DNA from 4 places in the Ruminiclostridium papyrosolvens DSM 2782 genome. Region 4 is predicted to be linked to each of the others. Evidence: riboswitches for the same ligand, from Rfam matches in the RefSeq annotation. Region 4 holds a riboswitch; each other region holds the start of a gene.
The links. A riboswitch is a leader RNA that binds a small molecule or an ion and turns the genes downstream of it on or off. The one in region 4 is predicted to bind cyclic di-AMP.
Positions count from the first base shown of each region.

Region 1 (2,203 bases), 190 kb from region 4:
TGGCTGATTGTAACAGGTGATGTGACAAAGGCAATAGTAAGTGCGGTGGCAGTTCTGGTTATTGCGTGTCCATGTTCCCTGGGGTTGGCAACTCCTACGGCAATAATGGTAGGTACCGGAAAAGGTGCTGAAAACGGAATACTCATAAAAGGCGGAGAACATCTGGAGATGGCATACAAGCTAAACGCCGTAGTTCTTGATAAAACAGGAACAATTACTAAAGGCCAGCCGGAAGTTACCGATATAGTTGTTATAGATACTTCCTATAATGAACAGGAAATATTAAGGCTTGCAGCAATTACAGAAAAAAGTTCAGAACATCCTTTGGGAGTGGCAATTTATGAGCATGGTAAACAACAACTTGGCAATATAAATGACCCTGACAGATTTGAAGCAATACCGGGCAGAGGCGTAATGTCTGTTTTAGACGGCAAAAGAATTTATATTGGTACCAGAAAGCTGATGAGTGAACAGGGTATTGATATGGGAAATGTTGAAGCTGCCATAGCAAGACTTGAAGACGAAGGCAAAACAGCCATGCTGATGTCTATAGACAGCCAACTTACTGCTCTTGTTGCGGTTGCGGACACTTTAAAGGAGAGTTCAAAGGCTGCAATTGCTGAGTTGAAAAATATTGGTATTGACGTATATATGATTACAGGTGACAATAAAAGGACAGCTAATGCTATTGCAAAACTGGTAGGTATAACTAATGTACTGGCGGAGGTACTTCCTGAAAATAAGGCAGAGGAAGTAGAAAAACTAAAGGCACAAGGCAAAATAGTAGCAATGGTTGGGGACGGAATAAATGATGCTCCTGCATTAGCTACTGCAGACATCGGTATGGCAATAGGCACAGGGACGGACGTTGCAATTGAAGCAGCAGATATTACCCTTATGAGGGGGGATTTAAGAACCATTCCGGCTGCCATAAGACTATCAAGAAAAACAATGACCAAAATAAAGCAAAATCTTTTCTGGGCGTTCTTCTACAATATTATAGGCATACCATTTGCTGCACTGGGATTACTCAATCCTATGATTGCTGGCGGTGCAATGGCCTTTAGCTCTGTTTCGGTAGTAACAAATTCATTAAGCTTAAAAGGTTATGAGCCAATGGATAACCGTAAGTTTGATAATGTTGAGGAATGGCAGAAACAAGAGTGGAATACGGGGAAAAAACAATAATCAGATATTAACGCATATTACCAGAGTTTTGACCCCGCAAATAATTATTAATAACACGAATTATATATTGACTGCTTGTATTTTTTGATTTGATTAAAGGAGGTGGTGAGAAGCAGTTTAATTAAAGTAGTCAAAAAAACTTGCTGAATCTTCGCCAAAAGCGCGAAGTACGGAGGAACCAAGAAAAAGGGGGTTAATCCATTTTATATGGTAGGGTGATCCTATTACCCGAACCCGGCAGCTAACTTCGGAAGCACACTATAGGAGGAGTAATGAAACAAAAGATTACCAAGGCAATTGCAGGATGTATTGTCACCCTGATTTTTGCATTTGCAGCTACGGCTGTTATGGCTGCAACAATGCCTGCAAAAGTAGTAGGTACAAGCGTAAAAATGAGAAAGTCACCAACAACATCTTCCTCAATTGTAACCAAATTGACAAATGCAAAAGTAACTGTTACAGACTATTCAAAAGGCTGGTACAAGGTTTCATATAACAAGAAAACCGGCTGGGTTAGCAGTAACTATGTTAAATTGCAGTCTGTAAAAGGAGTTATCAATGCAAGTGGTGTAAATTTCAGGAAAAGTGCCGGAACTTCAAGTAAGGTTATAAGCAAGCTTAAAAGAAGTACTTCCGTACAGATTCTTGATGTCCGAAAGGGTTGGAACAAGGTTAAGATAGGCTCAAAGGTGGGCTATGTATCATCCAAATTTGTGAATATATCAACTGCCAACACACAAATTTCCAGAGGTGCATCAGCAGCCGGATTTGCTGTCATTGAGAATGATGGCTCAGTAACCGGTAAACTCATTTCTTATGCCCGTCAATTTGAAGGGGTCAGATATGTTTATGGCGGGGCAAGCCCACAGACAGGTTTTGATTGTTCTGGTTTTGTAGGCTATGTATACAAAAGGTTTGATGTCAGTCTTAACAGGTCTGCACAAGGTATGTATTCTAATGGAGTTAAGGTATCAAAGGGCCAGCTGAGAGCAGGAGATATCTTATTTTTTGATGC
Region 1 covers NZ_CP119677.1:2,263,403-2,265,605, forward strand. Annotated here, with positions in the region: gene P0092_RS10520 (heavy metal translocating P-type ATPase) at 1-1,188, shown strand, start outside; cyclic di-AMP (ydaO/yuaA leader) riboswitch at 1,320-1,460, shown strand; gene P0092_RS10525 (C40 family peptidase) at 1,461-2,203, shown strand, end outside.
Region 1: another riboswitch for cyclic di-AMP. It lies ahead of P0092_RS10525 (C40 family peptidase); the one in region 4 lies ahead of P0092_RS11240 (transporter substrate-binding domain-containing protein).

Region 2 (2,203 bases), 670 kb from region 4:
GTTAATTTATACGCGGATAAGACTGTTTCAGCGCCAGAGGATTACAGAACAAAAATAAAAGATATTATTACTGAAAACAGGGATTTAATGGCGATTGTAAGTATTCTTGTAATCATCGAACTCGTACTGATAATAAAAAATCTTTTTAAATTTATGTTTAGAGCAAAAAAAACAAGAACCCAGTAGTAGCAGGGTTCTTGTTTTTTCTAATTTGAAGCCGGTCTGGCATTATATTTGTTGTGGCGCTTTGAAGACCACTTGTTATTATTTTCAATATACGTTTTTAATACTTTTTCCAAATCAAGGACATCCTTCATTTCATAGTACCCTGATTTCTTATGAATAAATTTCGCAGCACTTACTGCTCCCTGTGCAAAAGCCTTTCTTGAAAAAGACTCATGACTGATTTCTATTTTGTCTTCCTGACCTACAATCATTACTTCATGCTTTCCTATTACCCCTCCGGCCCTTACAGAATTTATGGGGATGTCTTTATGTGACACCACCACCCCTTTATTTAAAAGACCGCTCTGAATTTCACCGGCTATTTTTTTAGCTGTTCCCGATGGTGAATCCAATTTGTTTTTATGATGCAACTCTGTTATCTGAAAATCATAGCTGCTTAGCAAACTTGCTGTTAGATTTGACAGAAGCATCAGAACATTTACACCCATAGTTATGTTTGGTGCATAAACAATGCCGTTTTTGAACTTTCTGCAAATTACATAGAGCTTCTTAAGCTGATAATCTGAGAATCCTGTAGTTCCCACTACAATATTTATCCTATATCTTGAGAAAATTAAAGCATTTTTCAACGCTGATTTGGGATTTGAGAAATCAATAACAACATCCGGTTTATTTCTGAATATTACTTCCTCCAGTTTATCAGATCCGGTAACCGTAATTCCTGTTTTATTCATTCCAAGAATTTCTCCCAAATCCTTATTTAAAGATTTACTGCCCGGACTGCAAACAGCAGAAACAAGCTGGATTTCTTTTTGTGCTAAAATTGCCCTTGCAATTTCCTTTCCGGTACGGCCCAAGCCTGATATACAAACTTTCATCAAATAAGTTCCCCTCCCTTTCAAATTATAAGTAAGAATTAAAATTGAATAATTAAATTTTGAAGAAAATGAATAAGGATAAACTTAAAAATGCTACAGGTAAACTGTAGCATTGGTTAGAAAATTACATAATGTAAAAATTCACTTTCTCCCCAACGCTTACGAAGTTAGCTGCCGGATTCGGGTTGTAAGAGACTAACCCTACCTGGTAATCCAGGATTCACCCCATTAAATGGTTCCCCCGCTTATAGCAATCAAACTGCTATAATTCAGCGATAAATTATTAATTTTTAGACTTAAATCCACTGTTAGTATATACCATTTCTATAAATAAGTCAATATTTCCTGATTTTTATTAACATTCTTTTATTTAAGCCGATTTGGTTATAATAGATTCATTAATCTTGCCGTTTCCTATCTTTACTAAGTACACGTCATAATATTGTTGTCCAAGCTCATATGCGAACTTTTTATCCAATACAGCAAAATCAAATCTGTTTTTACCTTTTATAGCACTGCCCGTGTCCATAGCAATTGTGTACCCCAGCCCCTTAATGTAGAATATTGTACCATAAGGCCAATGTGTTTTATCTATTGCTACGGATACACCCGGTACTATTGGTTTACCTGAGCTTGTTATGCCCTTGTTATTTCCACATTCCTCAGCACATGGAGTGTATGCCGTACCAAGAAATTTACCAATATACTTTTTTTTGCTGTTATTTTCAAGATTATCACCACTGTAAATCTTGTATGATTGAGGTTTTACACCTACCGCTGCTGCCTTTTTAAGTGATTTCTGAAGCTGAAGATTATCATCTGCCAGTTCCCTCTTTGTAGACTCCAATTGCTTATTTTGTTTTTTCAAATCTTCAAGTTGTTTTTTTATCTCTTCATTTTGTTTCTTAAGTTCTTTGTTAAGTTTACCTAGTTCATCACTTTGAGATTTATAATTATTAGTGTTTGTCGTTAATGATTGATTCGATTTCATAATAAGCATGGATTGAGCACATTCATTATTATATTTTTCTTTGTACTGGTTAACTACATTGTTTACCCTGATACAGAAAAAAGCAAGTAAAGTACTTGTCAATACCAAAACTATAGTTAATATCTTGAACATCCAAATATCTACTGAC
Region 2 covers NZ_CP119677.1:1,775,812-1,778,014, reverse strand. Annotated here, with positions in the region: gene P0092_RS07930 (D-alanyl-D-alanine carboxypeptidase family protein) at 1-186, shown strand, start outside; gene dapB (4-hydroxy-tetrahydrodipicolinate reductase) at 207-1,064, opposite strand; cyclic di-AMP (ydaO/yuaA leader) riboswitch at 1,206-1,349, opposite strand; gene P0092_RS07920 (3D domain-containing protein) at 1,435-2,203, opposite strand, start outside.
Region 2: another riboswitch for cyclic di-AMP. It lies ahead of dapB (4-hydroxy-tetrahydrodipicolinate reductase); the one in region 4 lies ahead of P0092_RS11240 (transporter substrate-binding domain-containing protein).

Region 3 (2,203 bases), 720 kb from region 4:
CCGTCTGTTGTGATTACAATACCTATGGTTGAATGTTCATTGATTACTTTCTTTGTCCCAAGCTCAGCCGCTTCCTCAAAAGGTATCTGATGATCATACCACGGTGTTGAAACCATTCTAGGTGCATTATTCTCCAAATGTCCCATTGCACCCTTGACCATGTAGCCCACACAGTCAATCATTCTTACTTTAAGCTGTACGTTTTCGTCAATAACAACTTCTACTGCTTCATTGGGGATAAATTTAGGTTCAGTGGTCATTATAGTTCTTCCGGATGCACTTTGCGGAAGTTCATCTATTGCCCGCTCTTTTTGATATGTGTTCTCTATGTTCGGGATAACCAACAGATCCATGAACCTTTTAATAAAAGTTGATTTTCCCGTCCTGACAGGTCCCACAATTCCTATGTAAATATCCCCTTGAGTTCTTTCAGCTATTTGCTGGTATATGTTGAATTTATCCACCCTTAGAACCCTCCCCTATATTGTTACACGTCCCGTAACGGACTATGTATATTGTCTTTTTCAATATTAAATATATGTCCGAAAAAAGTTATTATTACAAAAAAATAAATTTATTGAAAAATGTGTTTTATTACTGAAAACCTTGAGAAGAGTGATACGGGAATTGACATTAACAAACATTCCACGATATAATTTTTTATATAAAGGCTGAATCCTCTTTAACGAGGTACGGAGGAACCAATTTTGGGGCTAATCTGAAAAAGATAATTAGTAAGTGTACATATAATAATCATCTTTGTCTTTTTCGTAGGGCGATCCTATTGCCCGAACCCGACAGCTAACTTCGGAAGCCATAAATAGGAGGCTTAAATGTTTCAACTAAAGAAAATGATTTCCGGTGCTGCAACTATTGTGCTGTGCCTGGGATTGTTTGCATTTTCATCTTTTGCCGATGAAATTCAGACTGGAACAGTTTCCGCATCTGTTCTAAATCTCCGAAGTGACCCCGGAACATCTTCAAAGGTTATTGGAAGTATGACCCGTGGGGACAAGCTCAGTATTCTTGAAAGCTCAGGTGATTGGTTAAAAGTAAAAACATCAGATGGTGAAACGGGTTGGGCATACAGTCAATATATTGCCCTTTCCAAAGACTCCGATGACATTACATCGGTTAAGCAGTCTGATAAAGCTACCGACTTATCAGAGCAGCTAGTTAAGTTTTCCAAAACTCTATTGGGTACAGAGTATGTTTATGGAGGTACAACCCCCAAGGGCTTTGACTGCTCAGGATTTGTACAGTATGTCTTTAAACACTTTGATATTTCATTAGAGAGGGTTGCTGCAAGTCAGTCAACCCAAGGTAGTCGGGTCTCAAGTCAGGACTTGAGTGCCGGTGATTTGGTTTTCTTTGACACTGACGGAGGTCACAACAGTATTAGCCATGTTGGAATATACATTGGCGGAGGACAATTTATCCATGCGGCATCAGGAAGTTCTACACGAAAAGTTATAATTTCTGATATAACTTCCGGATATTATGCAAACAATTTTATGAAAGCAAGACGAATTATAGTGTAATTATTTTTGAGCTGCTCTTTCGAGCAGCTTTTTTTTAGCTGAAAAAGGGCTGCTATCTGCAGCCCTTTCATCAATATTACATTTCATTTTTCTTATCTCTTGTCATTAAAGCCCCTACAGCACTTCTTGGGTCTTTACCTTCAAAAAGTATTCTATATGCTTCTTCAGTTATTGGCATGGAAACACCAAGTTTTTTGGCTAAATCGTAGGCAGGTTTTGTAGTTGCTACACCTTCAACAACCATATTTACTTCATCCAATGCCTGCTGTACACTCTTTCCCTGACCAATCAGAATACCGGCCCTTCTGTTTCTGCTATGCATACTCGTACATGTAACTATCAGGTCTCCTACTCCCGTAAGTCCTGAAAAAGTGTCAGCACACCCTCCCATAGCTACACCAAGTCTGGATATTTCTGCAATTCCTCTTGTCATAAGAGCAGCCTTTGTGTTGTCACCATACCCCAAACCATCTGAAATTCCAGCACATAAGGCAATTATATTTTTAAGAGCTCCTCCAAGTTCAACACCAACTACATCAGTATTTGTATAAACTCTGAAATTAGGAGTCATAAACAAATCCTGAAGGAACTCAGCAGTTTCAATTTTTTCACAAGCAGCTACCACAGTAGTGGGTATATCTCTTCCTATTTCTTCTGCATGG
Region 3 covers NZ_CP119677.1:3,170,510-3,172,712, forward strand. Annotated here, with positions in the region: gene spoIVA (stage IV sporulation protein A) at 1-464, opposite strand, end outside; cyclic di-AMP (ydaO/yuaA leader) riboswitch at 660-831, shown strand; gene P0092_RS14220 (C40 family peptidase) at 834-1,541, shown strand; gene P0092_RS14225 (NAD(P)H-dependent glycerol-3-phosphate dehydrogenase) at 1,618-2,203, opposite strand, start outside.
Region 3: another riboswitch for cyclic di-AMP. It lies ahead of P0092_RS14220 (C40 family peptidase); the one in region 4 lies ahead of P0092_RS11240 (transporter substrate-binding domain-containing protein).

Region 4 (2,203 bases):
GGATAATATATAAGCTTTATTTTAGAAATTCTGCACATTGACGTTAAAAGTCCAATTACCAAACCGACTATTATGGCTGCAGCTGTTATTTTTAGTGTTTCAAATGCCGCAGGTAAAAATATCGGAAATTTTTCAATTAGTATGCTCCAATCGTATTTCAATAAATTATCCTCCTGCCTATTTCAAATCGTCCGGACTGTTTATTTTTGAATCATTCCTTACAATTAATTGTGCACCTGAATAATAGTAAGGGTCTGTGAAGTCAACTACTTCAGAACGGTCCTTACTTATAGCCATACTACCAAAAATACCGTCATAGCGTTTACTCCTCAGGCCTTCAAGTATTCCGCTCCAATCGGTGGTAATGGGTTCGTAGCTGACCCCCAGTCGCTTTGCTACTTCTTTTCCAATATCGACATCGAAGCCCGTAAGTTCTTCTTTATCATTGAAGTAATTAAATGGAGGATAACCTCCGCTCATTGCAAATTTTATTTTTCCCGCCTTCTTAACTCTATCCAGACTATCATCAGTTGCAGGTTTTTCATTGGGGATTGTTGGTTTATAATCAACTCCATCAAGGATATTAATGTCGAAATATTTTTTACTGATTTTTTCATATGTACCATCAGAAATTATTTCATTTAATACTTTGTTTATAGCCTGTCTCAGGGCATCGTCCTTCTGATTAATTGCAACCGCAATGGTTTCTTTATATAATAAATCTCCTGCAAGTTTTAGATTTTTATAGCCGCCGTCTCTTATACCGATTGTTCCAACCATTCGGTCTGTTATTACTCCATCAATTCTTCCGTTGGACAATTCCCAAAGAGTCAATGTATCATCCTTGTAAAGCTTTACTTCCTTAACTTTAGTCAGCTTTCTAGCTTGTTCTTCAAAGGTTGTTCCGGTAACCACTCCAATATTTACTCCTTTACTTCCACATCCTGCCAGCAATATAAGTATTAGTATTACCGGGAAAATAGATTTCAATTTGTTTCTAAACATTAACTGCGCCTCCCCAAATTAAATTTTCTTAAAAATAAAAAAACACTATGAAAGAGTTATCCATAGCGCATAAAAGGGTGTACCTAATAAAAGGTACAACTAATGCATATTAATCACCTTCTCTTTCAATGCTTACGAGATTAGCTGACGGGTTCGGTTTGAAAGATTACCCTACCTTAACTACGGACTCACCCCAAATAATTGGTTCTCCCGTTCCATTCTATGGATTAAGCAAAATTTATATATTAAGTTTTAATATTACTTACTATATTTTTTAAATAAATCATCCAAGGCTTCACGTAACAAAAAAGCTTCTGTTTTTTCTTTTTCTTTTGACAATCCTGCCAGTCTGTCAACCTGTGTTTTAGTAAAGTAACTTGATTTCAAAACCATACTTTCTGCTTCTGACAAGCAGACTCTATTCTTTCCAAGCTTTTTTGCCCTGAACATTGCACTATCAGCAACCCTGAAAAGTTCAACTGCGTTTTTGGCATCTCGTGGATAACTGGCTATACCACAGCTTATAGTAATATAAACATTCTCTATTTTATTGGAATCACTCAGCGGAAACATATTGTCCGAAAGATATCGTCTTATTTCTTCCATTTCCATAAAACTTCTTTCTGCACCTTTTTTAACAAGAAGAAAGTTAAATTCATCTCCATGACGAGTAACTAAATCCATACCTGTAAGGTTTTGTGTAAATATAGACACAAGTTTTTCAATAACCTTGTCTCCTATTTTATACCCATATATTTTATTTATACTTTCAAAATTATCAATATCTGCTACAGCAATACTAAAGGGTCCATCAGCATTTGAAATAAACTCTTGAACCTTTTCAATAAACTTTTCTTTTGAAACTATATTGTTATCCATATATATTATCTCCCTTATATATTATCATATCAAACTTACATATATATGTAAACACAATAATGTATTATTAATATATGAACATTATAATCTAAATGTTCGTTTTTAGTCTATGTTTACAAATCTCTTAATATTACGATGGAGAAACAATATAGATATCATATTAAAAGGAGTCTTAATCTTTTACCATAAAAAACGCAGGATACAAGACACGATATAATTCAAATTTTTGGTGTTATGGAAACATCTGTTCGAGGGAACATATCAAAGACTTTTTTGGGTGTTTTTTGAAAACGCCGGTTATTCTAAACGCTATTAAATT
Region 4 covers NZ_CP119677.1:2,449,397-2,451,599, forward strand. Annotated here, with positions in the region: gene P0092_RS11235 (amino acid ABC transporter permease) at 1-161, opposite strand, end outside; gene P0092_RS11240 (transporter substrate-binding domain-containing protein) at 178-1,005, opposite strand; cyclic di-AMP (ydaO/yuaA leader) riboswitch at 1,119-1,249, opposite strand; gene P0092_RS11245 (GGDEF domain-containing protein) at 1,264-1,884, opposite strand; gene P0092_RS11250 (permease) at 2,197-2,203, opposite strand, start outside.